4 regions of the Brevibacillus nigriterrae genome follow, and region 1 is predicted to be linked to each of the others. Evidence: riboswitches for the same ligand, from Rfam matches in the RefSeq annotation. Region 1 holds a riboswitch; each other region holds the start of a gene.
What was found. Region 1 has a riboswitch for cyclic di-GMP ahead of ACPW7N_RS15735 (sensor domain-containing diguanylate cyclase). Riboswitches for the same ligand answer to the same signal wherever they lie in the genome.
Positions count from the first base shown of each region.

Region 2: another riboswitch for cyclic di-GMP. It lies ahead of ACPW7N_RS04195 (fibronectin type III domain-containing protein); the one in region 1 lies ahead of ACPW7N_RS15735 (sensor domain-containing diguanylate cyclase).
Region 3: another riboswitch for cyclic di-GMP. It lies ahead of ACPW7N_RS08165 (DUF192 domain-containing protein); the one in region 1 lies ahead of ACPW7N_RS15735 (sensor domain-containing diguanylate cyclase).
Region 4: another riboswitch for cyclic di-GMP. It lies ahead of ACPW7N_RS13480 (ATP-grasp domain-containing protein); the one in region 1 lies ahead of ACPW7N_RS15735 (sensor domain-containing diguanylate cyclase).

Region 1 is NZ_JBNCMT010000020.1:92,337-96,550, forward strand. It holds gene ACPW7N_RS15725 (cyanophycinase) at 1-933, shown strand, start outside; gene ACPW7N_RS15730 (short chain dehydrogenase) at 1,075-1,674, shown strand; cyclic di-GMP riboswitch class II at 1,841-1,923, shown strand; gene ACPW7N_RS15735 (sensor domain-containing diguanylate cyclase) at 1,974-4,214, shown strand, end outside.
Region 2 is NZ_JBNCMT010000004.1:56,081-60,294, reverse strand. It holds gene ACPW7N_RS04205 (efflux RND transporter permease subunit) at 1-2,040, shown strand, start outside; gene ACPW7N_RS04200 (YgaP family membrane protein) at 2,031-2,255, shown strand; cyclic di-GMP riboswitch class I at 2,542-2,628, shown strand; gene ACPW7N_RS04195 (fibronectin type III domain-containing protein) at 2,798-3,928, shown strand; gene ACPW7N_RS04190 (Ig-like domain-containing domain) at 3,948-4,214, shown strand, end outside.
Region 3 is NZ_JBNCMT010000008.1:98,045-102,258, forward strand. It holds gene ACPW7N_RS08135 (Tad domain-containing protein) at 1-593, opposite strand, end outside; gene ACPW7N_RS08140 (TadE/TadG family type IV pilus assembly protein) at 601-984, opposite strand; gene ACPW7N_RS08145 (A24 family peptidase) at 978-1,499, opposite strand; gene ACPW7N_RS08150 (Flp family type IVb pilin) at 1,613-1,804, opposite strand; gene ACPW7N_RS08155 (Flp family type IVb pilin) at 1,835-2,026, opposite strand; gene ACPW7N_RS08160 (Flp family type IVb pilin) at 2,106-2,297, opposite strand; gene ACPW7N_RS08165 (DUF192 domain-containing protein) at 2,318-2,659, opposite strand; cyclic di-GMP riboswitch class I at 2,747-2,843, opposite strand; gene ACPW7N_RS08170 (hypothetical protein) at 3,220-3,753, opposite strand; gene ACPW7N_RS08175 (Y-family DNA polymerase) at 3,818-4,214, opposite strand, start outside.
Region 4 is NZ_JBNCMT010000016.1:73,123-77,336, reverse strand. It holds gene ACPW7N_RS13485 (methyl-accepting chemotaxis protein) at 1-851, opposite strand, end outside; gene ACPW7N_RS13480 (ATP-grasp domain-containing protein) at 888-2,060, opposite strand; cyclic di-GMP riboswitch class I at 2,177-2,263, opposite strand; gene ACPW7N_RS13475 (dicarboxylate/amino acid:cation symporter) at 2,416-3,699, opposite strand; gene ACPW7N_RS13470 (DctP family TRAP transporter solute-binding subunit) at 3,985-4,214, opposite strand, start outside.

The sequences.
Region 1 (4,214 bases):
GACGTCTCTACAGCAACTTCGTTCGGAGAGGTGTTCATGGGGGGAAGCACTGATGTAGATGAAGCATTTGTTTGGATGAGTGAAAAGGCAAACGGAGGTGACTTTCTCATTCTCCGTGCTTCGGGGACAGATGCCTACAACCCTTACATTTATGACCTTGCACAAACAGCCGGAACACCTTTGAATTCAGTAAATACTTTGATCGTAAATGATTTGGCAATAGCGGGTTCCCATTCTTTTGTCATCGATAAAATCAATCATGCGGAAGCCATTTTCTTTGCTGGTGGCAATCAAGCGGATTACGTAAATTTCCTGAAAGGTACTCCAGCATTAGACGCCCTCAATAATCGAATTGCCCAAGGCATTCCGTTTGGTGGCACGAGTGCCGGGCTGGCTATTCAAGGAGAACATAGCTATGATGCAATTGCCACCAAGAGCAAGACCCTTGATTCTCCTACTGCCTTGAATAATCCATACAATTCACTGATTTCCCTGACCCATGGCTTAATTGAGACACCGGTCAATGGGCACCTCATCACAGACAGTCACTTCGAACAGCGTGATCGAATGGGGCGCTTCCTTACCTTCCTCGCCAGAAATATTCAAGACGGCTTCGAAGCCGCTGACCAGGCAAAAGGCATGGCGGTGAACGAAATGACAGCCCTTCTCGTGGAACAGGACGGAACAGCAACGGTAGTTGTGCAGCCTGGGGCTACTAACCCGGGAGTGTACATGGCTCAAAGCAACCAGGCTCCATCCGTATGCCAAAATGGCACACCGCTAACCTTTACCAATATTTCGATTTACAAGCTGACAGAAGGAGATAGCTTCAATCTAAATACTTGGACCGGGTCTGGTGGATTGTCTTACAGTGTGAACGTGAACAATGGTGTAGTAACTTCGTCAACGGGCAATATATATGGAACAGAATAGCTGCAGGTAATGACTGGTCGCCTTGTCTGAAATAATGACGGGGCGGCTTTTTTATATGTGGAATAGACTGTAAAATCTCTTTACATAGCATACAGGGGTATAGTATTATCAAAACAAAAAATCTCAACTAGGAGGCAAACTATGAAAATTCTGTTACTTGGTGCAAACGGGACGATTGGGAGTGCGATTCAAAACGAACTCCAATCCAATAATGAAATCATCTCAGCAGGAAGAAGCGGGGCCGATATTGCAGTTGATATAACGTCACCAGAAAGCATTAAAGCGATGTATCAAACCGTTGGCAAAGTCGATGCCGTGATTAGCACACCGGGTCAAGTTTTTTTCGGACCGCTTTCGGAGTTAACGCCTGAAAACAACGAGATCGCAATCCAAAGCAAACTGAAAGGACAAGTTAATCTTGTTTTACTGGGAATGGACCATGTGAACGATGGGGGGAGCTTTACGTTGACGACCGGAATTACCATGGATGATCCGATCAAAGGCGGAGCATCAGCAGCCATGGCCTGTGGAGCAATTCGAGCTTTTGTCCAGGCTGCAGCAATCGAAATGCCACGGGGTATTCGGATTAACAATGTGAGCCCCAATGTCTTGGTGGAGTCATTTGAAAAGTATCGTCCGTATTTTCCCGGTTTCGAACCTGTACCTGCCAGCAGAGTAGCCTTGGCTTACCGAAAAAGCGTGGAAGGAGCTCAGACAGGACAGACCTATAAAGTATACTGAATGGCATCTCCTGCTTCCGGTTGGATTGACGAAACAGGCAGCCGATCTGTAACTGGGGCAGTGAACGAACAAAAGTATCAGATTTTTAACAATTACTTAAAATGAATTGTATTTTTAAAATCGAAGTAGTATAAAAAGAGTGTAGTTCTAAATAACTAGGTCTAATTACATAGAGGAAGCGAAGAACAGATATCTTTACTTGGGCGCTTAGATATCTGGGAGCGAGTAGCGCAACCGACCTACAGTTTTGTAGGTCTTTTTTTTCTCAAGCAGGTTTCAATCAAGGAGATGAGTTCATCATGGATTACGCTGTTTTTGTTACGATTGTCATTACTTCATACGTTTGCTTAACTGTATGGTTGAAGCGCATCCTGAAGGCAAGAGGTTATGAACAAAAACAGATTATGGGTCGATCCCAATCGTTCATCTGGGGCTTGCTTGCTCTCGTTCTTCTCTTTGGCTGGTTTTTTGTCAATCAGGCAGAAGAGGATGAAGTGGCAAAAATCAAGACACCGCTTGAAGGATTGGCCCCTGTTTTCTCCAAGATTCTGCAGGATGAAGGACATGCTCGTATACAGTTGGATACGCTCCCTTCCGACGCCCTGTATCAGCGAATGTCTGACCAAATGATCGAATGGATGAAGCTGTACCCATTTATTGAAAGTGTCTACACGATTCGCAAGCTGCCCGATGGAACGAATGTCTTGGTTGTTTGTCCGGAAGCTGACCTCAACGATAATGGCAAAATTGACTCGAGATTGGAACTTGCTGTACCGATTGGTGAGACATATCCCAATCAGCTTGCTGAATTGGAGCTGGCATTCAAAGGGGAGAGAACGTTACAAGAGACACCGTATACAGATAAATGGGGTACATGGATCAGTTCATTTGCACCAATTTATGATTCCTCTGGTAACGTAGAATCCGTACTGGGGATCGATTTTGATTACAATGAGTGGAAAGTGCGGATTGCTCATGCCCAGTTGCTTCACATGTACTTCTTGAGTGTTCCGCTAATATTATTGATCGGGTCGTATTGGATGGCATTTATGCACAGACTCAATGGCTATCAGATCATGGAAAGTCAACAACGTTACCGCCATTTGTTGAAACAATACCGAGGATTGATAGATGTATCACCTGATGCCATCATGGTTCATAATGGAAAGTTTCTGTTTGTGAATGAGAAAGGACTGCAACTGATCGGAGCAGAAACGGAAGATCAAGTACTCGGGAAAGATGTCCTGGATATTATCCATCCTGATGATAAAGAGATCATTCTCCAAAGAATCAAAGTCATTTACGATACCGGGGAAACTCAGCCACTGCAAGAAGTCAAGCTGCTTACATTGGATAATCAGATTCGTTACGTTGAAATTGCTTCAATACCCATCAAATATAACGATCATTCTGCAATCCAGGTGATTGCTAGAGATATTACGGAAAAGAAAAACATGCAGCAGGCCCTGCAAAAAAGTGAAGAGCGATTCCGAAAAATATTTGAAAAGGCCGGAATCGGAATTGGATTGCGCAAGAAGTCAGGAGAAGTCATTGAAATCAACCCGGCGTTGGAGAAAATAACTGGATTTACTCGCGAGCAACTAAAACATCTACCGATCTCCGCTATCTCAGAACCTGTGCAGCCGGAAGATGAGCTTTATGAAGAATTAATTAGTGGGAAAAGAGATTCCTATCAAGTTGAAAAATTATATTATCGCCCGGACGGACAAGTTGTCTTGGGAATTCTTACCGTCTCCCTGTTTCCTTCTGAAGATCAAACAGAAGATTATATCATCGGGCTCGTTGTAGATATTACAGAACAAAAAGAGATGCAAAAACAGTTAAGAGACAGTGAAGAAAGGTATCGTACGCTTGTCGATTATTCACCGAATGCCATTGTCGTTCACGATGGGGAAAGTTTTCTCTTTGTGAATCCTGCATGTGTAACGATCTTGGGCGCATCCTTCCATGATGAATTGATCGGACAGCCGATCATGGAGCGAATTCATCCAAACTATCGAAAATTCTCACAAGAGCGGTTGGAACTGTTACAGAAAGAAGCAAAGGCTTTGGATTGGAGCGAAGAGAAGTTCATTCGTATGGATGGAACAGTTATTGATGTAGAGGTCATGTCAACTCCATTTATTTATGAAGGCAAGCCTGTCATGCAGACAATCTTTCGAGACATCTCGGAGAAGAAGAAAGCAGAAGAAGCGTTGCACAAAGTTCAGGAGCAGTACCGTTCCGTTGTGGAACACGTGAAGGAAGTAATCTTCCAAACCGATGAACAAGGACACTGGACGTTTTTAAATCCTGCCTGGGAGGAGATCTCCGGGTTTCCCATTGCAGAAAGCTTAGGTACTTCCCTCCTTGCCTATTTGCATCCTGACGACAGGGAACGCAATCAACAGTTATTCCTGCCATTGATTGAAAAGAAACAGGATTACTGCCGACAGGAAATTCGCCTCCTGACGAGACAGGGAGGATTCCGGTGGATCGAGGTTTTTGCCCGTCTGACACGGGATGAACTAGGCCAAGTG
Region 2 (4,214 bases), on a different contig from region 1:
CTCGTAGACGATGCGATCGTCGTCGTGGAAAACATTCATCGCTGGTTACAAAAGGGAACGCACAGCCCCATGCAGGCAGCGATTTTAGCGGTGGATGAGGTAGGGAACCCAACGATTCTTGCTACCTTTACAGTCATTGCTACGCTGATGCCGATGGCTTTTGTCGGTGGATTGATGGGGCCATATATGGCGCCGATTCCGATTAATGCTTCTGTTGCGATGTTCTTCTCGCTGCTGGTAGCCTTTGTGGTCACCCCCTGGTTTGCCTATCGATACTTGCCTAAATCTAAGCATAAAAATACCCCGGCGGGTAATGGCGAGGAGATCCATTACGAAAAGCTGAAAGGCATTTCCAGATGGTATGCCATTACGATCCAGCACATGCTCAGAGATGCCAAGAAACGCTATCTTTTCCTGGCAGGAGTTGTGGTCGTCCTTCTTGGGTCATTTTCGTTCTTCTATACCAAGGCCGTCCCGATGAAAATGATGCCGTTTGACAATAAGAGCGAAATTCAGGTTGTCATTGATATGCCGGAGGGATCAACACTTGAGGAAACAGCAAAGGCGACGAAGGCCGTTGGCGATTATGTGTCCTCTGTCAATGAGGTGACCGACTATGAAATGTATATCGGTACTGCCTCTCCGTTCAATTTCAACGGATTGGTCCGGCATTATTATCAGCGCAAAGGTGACAATGTTGCAGACATTCAGATTAACCTGGTGAATAAGCATTTGCGTGAAGATCAAAGCCACGACATCGCCAAGCGCATTCGCCCGGAGATACAAAAAATCGCAAGTGCTTATCAGGCAAATGTAAAAGTCGTAGAGGTTCCTCCAGGGCCGCCAGTTTTGTCTACCATTGTCCTGGAAATCTACGGAAATGACAAACAAGAACAGCAAATGGTAGCCAAGCAGGCAGAACAGATTTTCCGTGAGACAGAAGGGGTAGTCGATGTTGACACCTACCAGGAAGCGGAACAAACCGAGTATCGCTTTACCATTAATGACAAGGCGAGACTGAACGGAATCAATGAGCAATCCATTGTAAAAACATTACAAACCATGCTGGATGGCGCCCAAATTGGACTTCTGCATCCGGCACATGAGCTGAATCCTGTCGTTATTAACGTGCAACCGTCTAAAGGTGATCGTTCTGGAATTGACAAGCTGACCAGCATACAGATTCCTACACAAGCGGGAACACAAATTTCTCTCGGAGAGATTGTTCATGTGGAAAAAGGCAGTGTGGAGCCTACTCTTTACCGCAAAAATTTGCAGAGCGTCACGTATGTTGTAGCCGATGTGGCGGGATTTGAGGAAAGTCCTGCTTATGCAATGGCGAAAATGTGGGATCGCATTGGGGAGATCAAGCCCCCTTCAGGTGTAACCATTGAGCAAAATCTGATCAATCAGCCATGGCTGGAAGATGGCGTCAGTGTGAAATGGGATGGAGAATGGCAGATTACGTATGAAGTATTCCGTGATTTGGGGATTGCTTTTGCGATTGCCATGGTCGTCATGTATCTCTTGATTGTAGGATGGTTCCAATCCTTCATTACACCGCTCATCATTATGTCACCAATCCCGCTTACCTTGATCGGCGTGATCCCGGGCCACTGGATGTTTGGCGCCTTTTTCACAGCCACATCCATGATTGGAGTGATCGCACTCGCCGGGATTATTGTCCGCAACTCGATTCTCCTGGTGGAATTCACCATCCAGAGACGGGAAGAAGGTGCTTCGCTCACGTGGGCAGTCATTGAAGCCGGAATCGTTCGTGCAAAGCCGATCATTCTTACCGCCGCCGCTGTTGTCGTAGGCGCTGTGGTCATCCTGTTCGACCCGATTTTCCAAGGCTTAGCCATCGCTTTGATGTTTGGCACAATCGCATCTACATTATTAACCCTGTTCATCATACCGATCATCTATGCGATGGTCGAAACCAAGAGAGCAAAGCTGAAAAACAAGCATGTCAATATCCAATGTGCTGACGATGTGATCGGCATGGGAAGAGGAAAGGATGAGGTGGAATGTTTGTAACAAACGGGAAAGGAAATATCATTCGTCTATTGGCAGGAATCTTTATTTTGCTCAGTCTGGCTCTAGCACAATGGGTGAGTCCGTACTGGCTGCTCTTTACTGCCTTTGTAGGGGTAAATCTGATTATTTCTTCGCTTACCGGGTTTTGTTTGCTGGAGAAGATATTGGTGAAGCTGGGGGTGAAGGAACAAGGTAGTAGTTCTTGTGGATTATAGAGGATACTTGCTTGTATTGACGTGAATTTTATATAGGAAAAGGGAATTACTTATTCTTGCAGGGGATTGCTGTTACTGGGCGATCCTTTTTGTTTTACTGTGTGAATTGTGCCAAAAGAAGTAAGGAGGTGTTAACATAGTCACATCCTTATTGATAAAAAAGTATTAAAATGAAAATCGACAAAATAATGAATTTATCCTAAAAGTATGTCGAAATATATCTTTTCTGCTACTATAGTATTAATGCATTTCTACATAATTCCTTATTTTACTTTATTATCCGCAGCTTCGATAAAGGCAAACCCATTGAAAGGTGGGGACGCAAAGCCACGGGTCTAATGCTCTACTGAGCAATGACAGCCGGGTTACCAAGCATCCAGAATCAACGTAAATTCATTTGGTAACGAAGGCTATTTCTTTTTGAGGTAGCCTTTTTTTATTTGTCATTTAAAGGGGGATTACATGAAAGTTACGGTTTCATTTAGTAGAAAAAGCACCAAAAGACTAGCAGTTCATTTTATGAAAGGGGAATGTATCCATAAATGATAAAACTAGTTATTCACATTCTATCTGCGTTGGCCCTTACTTTTGCAACACTGTTTATTCCTGCTTCCGGGGTCTATGCAGAGGAAAATCAGACTGAGGAAGTTGTACCGAGTCTGCCTCCCGAATCGGAGCTGCCTGATCTTTCTCCTGCCCCTCCGACCTGGAAGCCATCCCAAAAAAGTAGTGATTCTACCACATCACAACCTAGCTTTCATCTAAAAGCGCCTAGCATCTGGGTGAGCAGGATGGATGAAACAAGCGTTACGTTGAATTGGACTCGTGGAGCATATTTCTATGAACTGCAAAAGTGGGATGAATCAAGTGAGACATGGGAAACCATTTATCGTGGAGAAGTGGCAAATTTTACACTTTTCGATGTACCAAGAGATTCCTTTACTTTTTTCAGAGTTGCTGGTTGGGATGGCACTTGGTCACCATGGAGTTTCCAGTCGGGTTATCTAGCAACCTATAATTATGCCCGCTACAGTGGAACACAGAATACGGTAGAGCTGAATGCAATGAGTGATAATAATGTGTTGACCACGTCGAGTGGAAGTAATTTTGCTTATGTAAAATGGATAAACGAGAATTGGGTATCCGTATATGCCAGTGACGAACCTGTTTTTACAGATTCCGATACCCAATCAAATGAGGAAAGTTACTATGCGATGTTTGCGAGAAACAGTGGGGAATGGCGAGCATTGAACGGGTATGGATTTATTCGAGCGAATACCCCGCCTGCTAAGCCGGAAAATCTGAAGGTTAACTTGACATCCTCTTCGATTGAGCTGACTTGGAGCCCAGTAAGTGGAGAACCTTTGGATGATCCTTCCATCACCTATCATGTTTATCTCAATGAAAAGCCAGTTGGAAAGACAAAAGAAACCTCCTATACCTTTTCTGACCTTAATCTGGACGATGAAAATATCGTTGGTGTTTTGGCAGAGAACAGTTTGTACGCCAAAAGCGATTTAAGTACGGTAACTGGCACCACTTCCAATCTGAAAAAATATGAATACATCTATGAAGGAAACCGTCTGAAAAGAATTGTGGAGGATGGGGTCGACATTGTTGTGTTTGAGTATGACGAAAACGGAAATCTGACTGTGAAAAAAATCTTAAAGTAGCTTTTATTGAGGTGATGAAATGAAGTTTGCCAAAATAGCAAAAATTCTATTGAGTGTGTCGTTGCTATCTGCAATCTGTATTCCCAATCAAATATTTGCAGATACCACAAAAATTCAAGTGAAACCCGCTGCGGAATCGACCTCGTTTGATGTGCAGATCAGCGGCGAAGAAGGAAAAAAGCTTTGGAAAATATCAGATATTACGATCACTGCTGATGCCCCGGAAAAAACAGAAACAAGTATTCAAATAGACGATGGAGCAATCACTCCTTTTTCAAACAGTTAT
Region 3 (4,214 bases), on a different contig from region 1:
ACGTCGCCTACTTTGATTTCATTTTGGTACCCGTGACGCAGATTTTCTTCATAGGTTTCTGAACCCGTGCCACCTAAGGCAAGGACTCCGAAGTAACCTTGATCAACATCCGTCTGATCAACCTTCAATTTATACTCTTTGAAATACTCCAACTCGATTGATTCATCTATACCCAAGGGAGCTGCCCCTTTGGCTCGACCCATCACTCCCAGTTCAGCCGCTGCATGTGCCGAAACAGGTGCGGTCTCTCTCCCGAATAGTCGTGAGAAGGTTAATGGTACCTGCTTTTCCAGATCAATGGAAACTTTATCTTCCATACTCACTACAATGTCTTGCAAACTATCTTCTTCTTCGTGCTCTCTTAAAATGGTTTGTATTACTTCATTTACTTTTAATTCTGTATTGGTCAGTTCCTGTGCACCTGAAAGTACAGCGGCATTGGCGGTTTTTTGCAGTTTTGCCCTGTTTAACATGAGATTGCCTCCATCGATGACAAGCCCAACCATTGTCAGAAGTGCCACCATGGACAGCGATATGAGAAGAACCGCATTTCCTTCTTCCTGTTTTAGGAGACCTTTGAAAAATGAAATCATCGATTACTCACTCCACCCTGATCGTAGAATTGGCTGATAGAATGATAGGTGAGGGAAAAAGCTTGGATAAAACCGGTGTCATCAATTCCACCGGATACACAAGAGTGACAGTGACATATCCCCCTGGCGTTCTTGTTTCTTGTGTAGGACTCACTTGAACCTGTAATAAATCGGTCTCGCCAATATGAACATAGTTTCGGGCGAATGAAATGATTTCTGCATCTGGTTTACCCAGGCCACCCAGACGAACTGTCTCCTGTGAAGCCATTTGCAGGTGAACATAGGAGTAGAACACTCTGCCGAAGTCAAAAATTCCGGCCAGTAATAGAAGCATAACTGGCAGAAGGAGTGCCATTTCGACCATGGACTGCCCCTGTTCATCCTTTACCATAAGTACTCCATCCCCTTTGCATACAAGGTAATTAAGGCACCTCCCACAATAGCTACACCGTACGGATAAGTTGTCGCAAGAGCGCTTTTGTCCGTGCGAAAAGGCAAGATCCAACCATTGCGGATACACCAGAAATTAATAATCAAGGAACGAATACTGTTTCCGATCCCTCGTTTCACCATCAGTATGAGTAATGCGATGAGTCCACCGAGCAATGCCATGTATATGGCCGTAGTAACTACAAATATAGTCCCTTTGAATGCTCCGATTAATGCCAGCAGCTTTACGTCGCCTGCACCCATACCACCTAATAAATACGGAATGAGCAAGAGTAGTAATCCGATGGCAAATCCACCGACAGAAAAGCCCAGTCCAGCCCATCCATCTGAGAAAAAATGAATGATAAGTGCAAGAATAATGCCTGGAAAAACGACTTTATTATAAATTTTGCGATTCGCTACGTCGGTGATAAAACAGATACAAAGAATCAAAAGGAGTGCTCCGTTAAGCAACATGCTGATTTCCTCCTGGATCCCCTATCCGAACCCCCTGGTTAAAAGAGAGGCCCTACGTTCATCACGCAAGGCCACCATCTTTTGCCCTCTGTATGGAAGGGTATCAATAATTGCTATACTTGTGGGCCGTCACCATCACGACTGATTAGTGCATTCGTTATGTTACTGAACATTTCGACAACTTCAGTACGCAAGCTGCCTAATGCAATCAAAGCCGCTATGGAGAGAAAACCAAGCACAATTCCGTACTCTGTCATCCCTTGTCCATGCTCGTCCATGAACAAACGTTGCAATGATGCAAGCATGGGTATCACTCGCTTTCTGATCGAGGTTTACTACGGTGTTCCGCCACCATCTTCACGGTTGGTTACCAAAGTAACTACGTTGTTGTACATTTCCATAATTTCTCCACGAAGCGTTGCGAGTGCTCCGACAACTGCCACTGCGATAATTCCAAGTACGAGTCCGTATTCTGTCATACCTTGTCCGTGTTCTTCTACCAATAGGCCCTTGAATTTGTTCATCATGAGTAAACTCTCCTTTAAGTAGTCGATTTTAGGTGAATTGAAGTAAGTTGATCGTTGGCAGTTTTTTGCGTTTTAGAGTTTACGGTGTTCCGCCACCATCTTCACGGTTTGTTACTAGAGTAACTACGTTGTTGTACATCTCGATAATTTCTCCACGAAGCGTTGCAAGTGCTCCAACTACTGCCACTGCAATAATGCCGAGTACTAGCCCGTACTCTGTCATACCTTGACCTTGTTCTTCTACAAGCAAACCTTTGAATTTGTTCATCATGACTTTCTCTCCTTATCCATTCATGGTCGTAGTTGGACGAAATGTCCGATTTGAGTTTCTGTTTGACGAGCTGCTCCTGCTGGAAGTTCGATAACAGACACTGCATCTGCATAGATTGGGCCAACTTTTCCCGGACGAAGTTGCTCATCAATCGCAACGATTTTCAAGTCGGCATTCAGATACAGTACATCAATGGAATAATTCATGAAAAACGTGTGCACCGATCGGCAGGGTCGAATATGCAGAGCGCAACCTGTCGGCAATTCTTTCGTGAACATTAACCCTTTCAACCTTCCTAGGAAGGTGTAGGCTTGTCCGATCTGACTAGCCAGAATTTGATTGTTCGACAGATTGATCAGCATGTGGTGTGCACCTCCTTTTAGACATAGAGTAACCCCGCCTATACCGAAAGCGGGGTTGCTAGTAGATATATTCTACACCCGTAATCTTTCGGTAACTGGCTGGCATAGTGTCAGGCTTCTCCTAAACACCTTAGCCCCTTTAGCTTTGCGTCACTGATTTTCATCAGCTTTGCCTTTATCGAGATTCAGCGAGTGTTGCCGTGTCGACTGATCTCTTGGCTTCATTCTACGTCCTAGCATATTATTCGACATCGTTCTCTTAGCTTAAATTTCGAACCCATGAAAATCTCTCCAATGATCTAGTTTAGATATAATAAAAAATTTTTAATCAGGATTTTACTTTGTGAAAATTGGATAAATTTAGCATTTCCAATAGATATATTTACCTACCTCAGGCTATTGGAGCATCTTTCTTTCTCTTAGGCTGGATTTTATCATTTTTCAGTAAAGATAGTCTTCGCCACCTAGCATTTTTTAGCCATGGGACCTCAACAAAAAAAGGCAGTGGGAAAGTGATTCTGAAGTACTCCCCCACTACCTACCTGCCTATTTACCAAGTGCTATTGTATTTTTGGATGAAAGGTACGAAACAATAATTGTTCATTTCCTTTCTCTTCAACCCATCTTACACGCTCAGCGATCATCTCCATGACTGCTTCCAGATCTTGTTCCTTATCGCATGGAAAATGAAACGAATAAGCAAGTACACATTTTTGTTCGTTGACCAAGAATTGCTCGAGAACATACTCTTCTGCATCTTCCAGCACTCTACGTCTCGTATCCATTGTAGACACTACACAATAGAGACCATCCCACTCTGCACGCACATATGTCGTTGTTACCTGCACGTGCAAGCTTTGTTTTATTCCGGTTCGACTGACCTTCACAGAATCTTCACGATAAAAACCAATGCCAGAAGGAAGCTGATCCAGTAGTCCAAATGGGAATCCCGATGGTAAATCCTCTGCCTTCAACCCTGAGATTAATCGACCTGGGAGTAGGTACACTCCCTCTTGGTCACGAAGCAACTTTTCACCCAGTACAAAGATGTCTTGGGACCCACTCTCCTGATTATTTGCGATTTGGACGAACATATCCGCACCCCCTGATTGCAGTATGTACTACTTCTGCACCACTCAAACAGGAAAGCAACCGCCACTATAGCATTTTATGAAAGTCATCCAAAGTGAGTTGTTCATAAACAACATCCTCAATATTGGATAAACGAACCCCAAAAAGGAACAAAGGAATCTCCCAAAGGTTCTCCGTATACAGTTTTTGAACGATTTCATTCATCTCTTCTGCTGAGTCAGTCGGCTTGGGCAATGTGAAGCTTTTTGAAAATGAGCTGCCGTTTCGCTCCTTCTTATAGACAATCGAAATGGTTTTCGCCTTTCGTGATTTCGCTTTGAGTCGCTTTACCAGTTGCTCAATCAATGTTTCTGCCAACTTCAAATGAGCATCGGGGTCGGAAATCGCTTCCCGAAAGGTAGACTCCTTCCCGATTGTCTTGTCCCCCTTCTCCCGTTCTGTATTAATTCGACTGGAAGAAATA
Region 4 (4,214 bases), on a different contig from region 1:
ATTTTAGAGCTATCTGTTAATTTGACCGAGGCGAGTAAGAGATGATCACTAACCGTATCAATGGTTTCGGAATTATCACGGATCAGCGAAATCAACTGTAGCAATTTCTTTCTCATCTCTTCGAAGCCATTACTCAACGTACCTAATTCATCGATCCGGTCGGTAGTAATCGGGGTAGTTAAATCTCCCTGAGCTAGCATTTTGGTTCGTTCTGCAAGAGAAATAACAGGGATGATGATCATTTTTTTCGAAAGGATCGATAAGAATGCACCGATAATGACAGCCGCTACGACAAAGCCAACACTCAACCACAAGATATAATTTTCCAGGTTTTCAATAAAGGAGGCATCCATATCAATACCAATAACAGTATTTGAAGAGACAGGGAGGAAGAGTGATTTATGAACTCCCCAATCATCTTTATAGATGCTGCTCATCACACTCTGCTTTGTTTCCAAAGCCTGATTTTGCTCCGGAGTGAAGGGGAGTTCACTCATATACATATCGTCATTGCTTAATGCGAGGATAACGTCTTTTCCATCCACCTTTGCGATAACATACGCATTCTGCATACCCTCATATTTTTTGGTGAAATTAGTGAGAATGGTAAAAAGCTGTTCATACTTCGAACGGCTTTGTAAAGCCTCTTCAATCAGTTGTGGCGTGGCTTCAATGGTCAGTTTTTCCATATTGGATTCCAAACGGTTTTCAAACTGTACGATGACATGATTGTTGACCAAATTCATAGAGGTTTCATAGAGAACAGTGATGAAGACAAACGTAAACAAAAGCAAAGGCAATAAGACTATTGCTGTCAATTGACGCCGAATCGATTTTCTTAAGAAATTCATCTCTTTTTCTCCTCTTTATCTTAAATCTTTTTACTTTTATATATTTGAAACAATTGATTCGGAATGCTTTATGTATTGGGAGAGATCTAGTTCGAGATATTTTTGATTATCCTCCAGACGATCGGTTCGATAGAAAAGCACAGCCAATGTCCGGGGATCGTTTGGCATGTATGAATGCAGCAAATGAGAGAACTGCTTCTTCAAGGCTTCTACATTGAATTCAGTGATGGAATCAGGATGTATAGTGGTTGGGATGTCGGCACAGAAAAAAGAATAAACTGAGTCGTCCATCGTCGACTGGATGTTATCCCAATCAGGTACATCTTGTTGAATAAATGCTTCATATGGATTAACCCCATAAGCAAAATAGCCCAATTCAGTCGTACCAATTCCTGCGAACCGAAGCGGGTTCACTTCAATAGGGGCGATCTGGCCGTTCCGTTTGATCCGTACCTCGAGGTGGAGAGGGAAGTTGACTAAATTTGCTTTTGATCCCATTGTCTCAAGAAATGCTTTGATGGAATCAATTGATTCTTGCAGAACTGCTTTGCTCGTGAAGTAAATCCGATCAGATGTATCATTTTCATGCAAGAACATGCGCTTGAATACATTGACAATTACAGGAGCCCCTGAATAGTCGAAATAGGCGTCAATCGCATATTCGTCTCCCTGAATCCACTCTTCTACAATGAAAGTAGTAGAGTCAAAGACGGCACCGGAGTACAGAGAGTCGGATAGTAGTAGTTCGTTATGTAGCTGTTCGCAAATTGTAAACCATTCCTGTTCGTTTGTAATTCGATACACGCCCCAACTGGCGTACCCAACTGCTGGTTTTAAAATCACGGGGAAAGGTAAAGCTTTTGGGTCTAGTTGAGATAATTCGTGGAGTGGAAGCTCTAGGAAGAAAAACGAAGGGTCAATCTGTTTCATCCATTTGCGAAAGTTTATTTTGTTCTTGAAAAGAGAAATATTTCGTACCAGTTGAGAATCAGGGAGATGTTTCTCTAATAACTCGAAGGCATTCTCAGAAGTGGTAAGCAAAGGATAATGCTTCTGCTCTCTTATCTGTCCTAGTAGGCCCGGAAGAGAAGTAACATTTAATCGGGACTGTGATGGAACAGAAACATTTTGAATGAACACAGGTGCTTGAGTCTTAGCTAAGGTGTCAGCTAAAAAGGGGGATGCGTATGGTTTGTCTAAAAAGATCAAGCAAATTTACACTCCTTTCATAATTACCTGAAGTATGAAAAAATAAAAAGAGCTATCCACGAATGAGAATAGCCCAATACTCGAAGTATAGGAAGTAAGTAATACTTCTTCAGCCATTCGGTAACCCGGCTATCATAGTCATCTAGACCTTAGACCCGTTGGCTTTGCGTCCTCATTTTTCAATGAGTTTGCCTTTATCGTGGTTATATAAGGTATGAATATACACGATACCGAGTATATAATAGGAAGGAAGTAATTTCAAGAACAAGTAAAATAGTCCTAATATTTGTAACAAATTGGAGCCCTACCAATTAGTAGGGCTCGTTGTTGGTTTTTCTATATTTGCTTCATGATTCTAAGCAGTTGCCGGACGAGCTTCAACTGTTTCTTCGATATGAACCGTATCTTCTTCTACGATGCGATTTGGATCAAATTCATTTTCCATTTTTGCGACGACAACAGTTGCGACACCATTTCCAATAATATTGGTAATCGCACGAGCTTCTGACATGAAACGGTCAACACCGAGAAGCAATGCCATACCTTCTACAGGAATCATTGGGAAAGCGGCCAACGTTGCAGCAAGTGTGATAAATCCAGAACCGGTTACACCAGCAGCGCCTTTGGAAGTTAACATGAGAATTCCAAGGAGAGTAATTTCTTGCCAGATTGTTAAATCAATCCCGTAAGCTTGGGCGATGAAGATTGCTGCCATCGACAAGTAGATCGAGGTTCCATCCAGGTTGAAGGAGTACCCCGTAGGAATAACCAGACCAACAACAGATTTGGAACAGCCGTAGCGCTCCAGTTTTTTCATGATGGGAGGCAAGGCTGATTCGGAAGAGGACGTACCGAGCACTAAAAGAATTTCCTCTTTAATGTAGCGCAGGAAACTAAAGATACTGAAACCATAGTATTTTGCAATACCGCCAAGTACAAGTACGATAAACAGGAACATCGTAATGTAAACTGAAGCCATCAATTTACCAAGGGAGAAGAGAGAAACTAACCCGAATTTACCGATTGTATAAGACATGGCACCGAAAGCTGCAATCGGAGAAAGCTTCATGATCATGTTTACGATTCCAAAGAATACATTCGTGAACTTTTCAAACAAATGAATGACTGGCTTGCCGTGAGATCCCATAGTAGCCAAAGCAAAACCGAACAAGATCGCAAAGAAGAGAATCGGGAGCAGTTCACCTTTGGCAAAGGCAGCCATTACGTTGTCAGGTACGATGTTTACAATAAAATCAATTGCCCCGTGACTGGTTTCTTCCGCTGCTTTGGTGTATTTGGAGACGTCTCCTTTTACATTGCTGGTATCAAGCCCCACTCCAGGTTTAATGAAGTTTACGACTACGATCCCGATCGCCAAAGCGACTGTCGTAACGATCTCAAAGTAGAGAAGTGCTTTTCCGCCGATTTTCCCTACCTTTTTCACGTCACCCATACTGGCGATTCCGTTAACAATCGTAAAGAAAATGATTGGGCCAATTACCATTTTAATCAGTTTAATAAAGACATCCGCCAGTACTTTCAATTCCGCCCCGAATTTAGGAAAGAAATGACCGACTAAAATACCAACAATGATACCGAAGATTACCTGGACGGTGAGATTACGAAAGTTGAGCTTCATCTTTTCACATCCTTCTCACGATATTTTATTTGCATAATGTAAGCGCTTCACGTTTGTATTGTAAGAGTTGTTTGAATAATTTGAAATAATATGGTCATATTGGTCTTTTTGGTCTTTTTGTTCACGTAAAAAAACCACCCGACACAAGAAGATAGCTGGCGGTCGACTAAACGCAACATCCGTGTTGCATCGTCGACACTCGCACGTCCTGAGCATCGTCGTGTAGGGCCCAAAACTAAAGCCCGGGGTGTGATACCCCCGAGCCTGTCAGATCAACTGGATAGATCAATATTTAGGAAAAGTATACTTCATGCGGATCTCTTTGATTTTCGCTACCAGCTCGGGCCCGATCTTGTTGGCATACTTATCGTACAAGGAATCAGTGGCCACAATCCATTGATAGCGTTGCTCATCCGTTAGCTCATCAATTTTCATCACAGCCATATTGCGAAGCTGGTTCAATTGGATATCGTTCATTTTAATAGCCAGATTATTGTTCCATTCGGTAGTTTCCT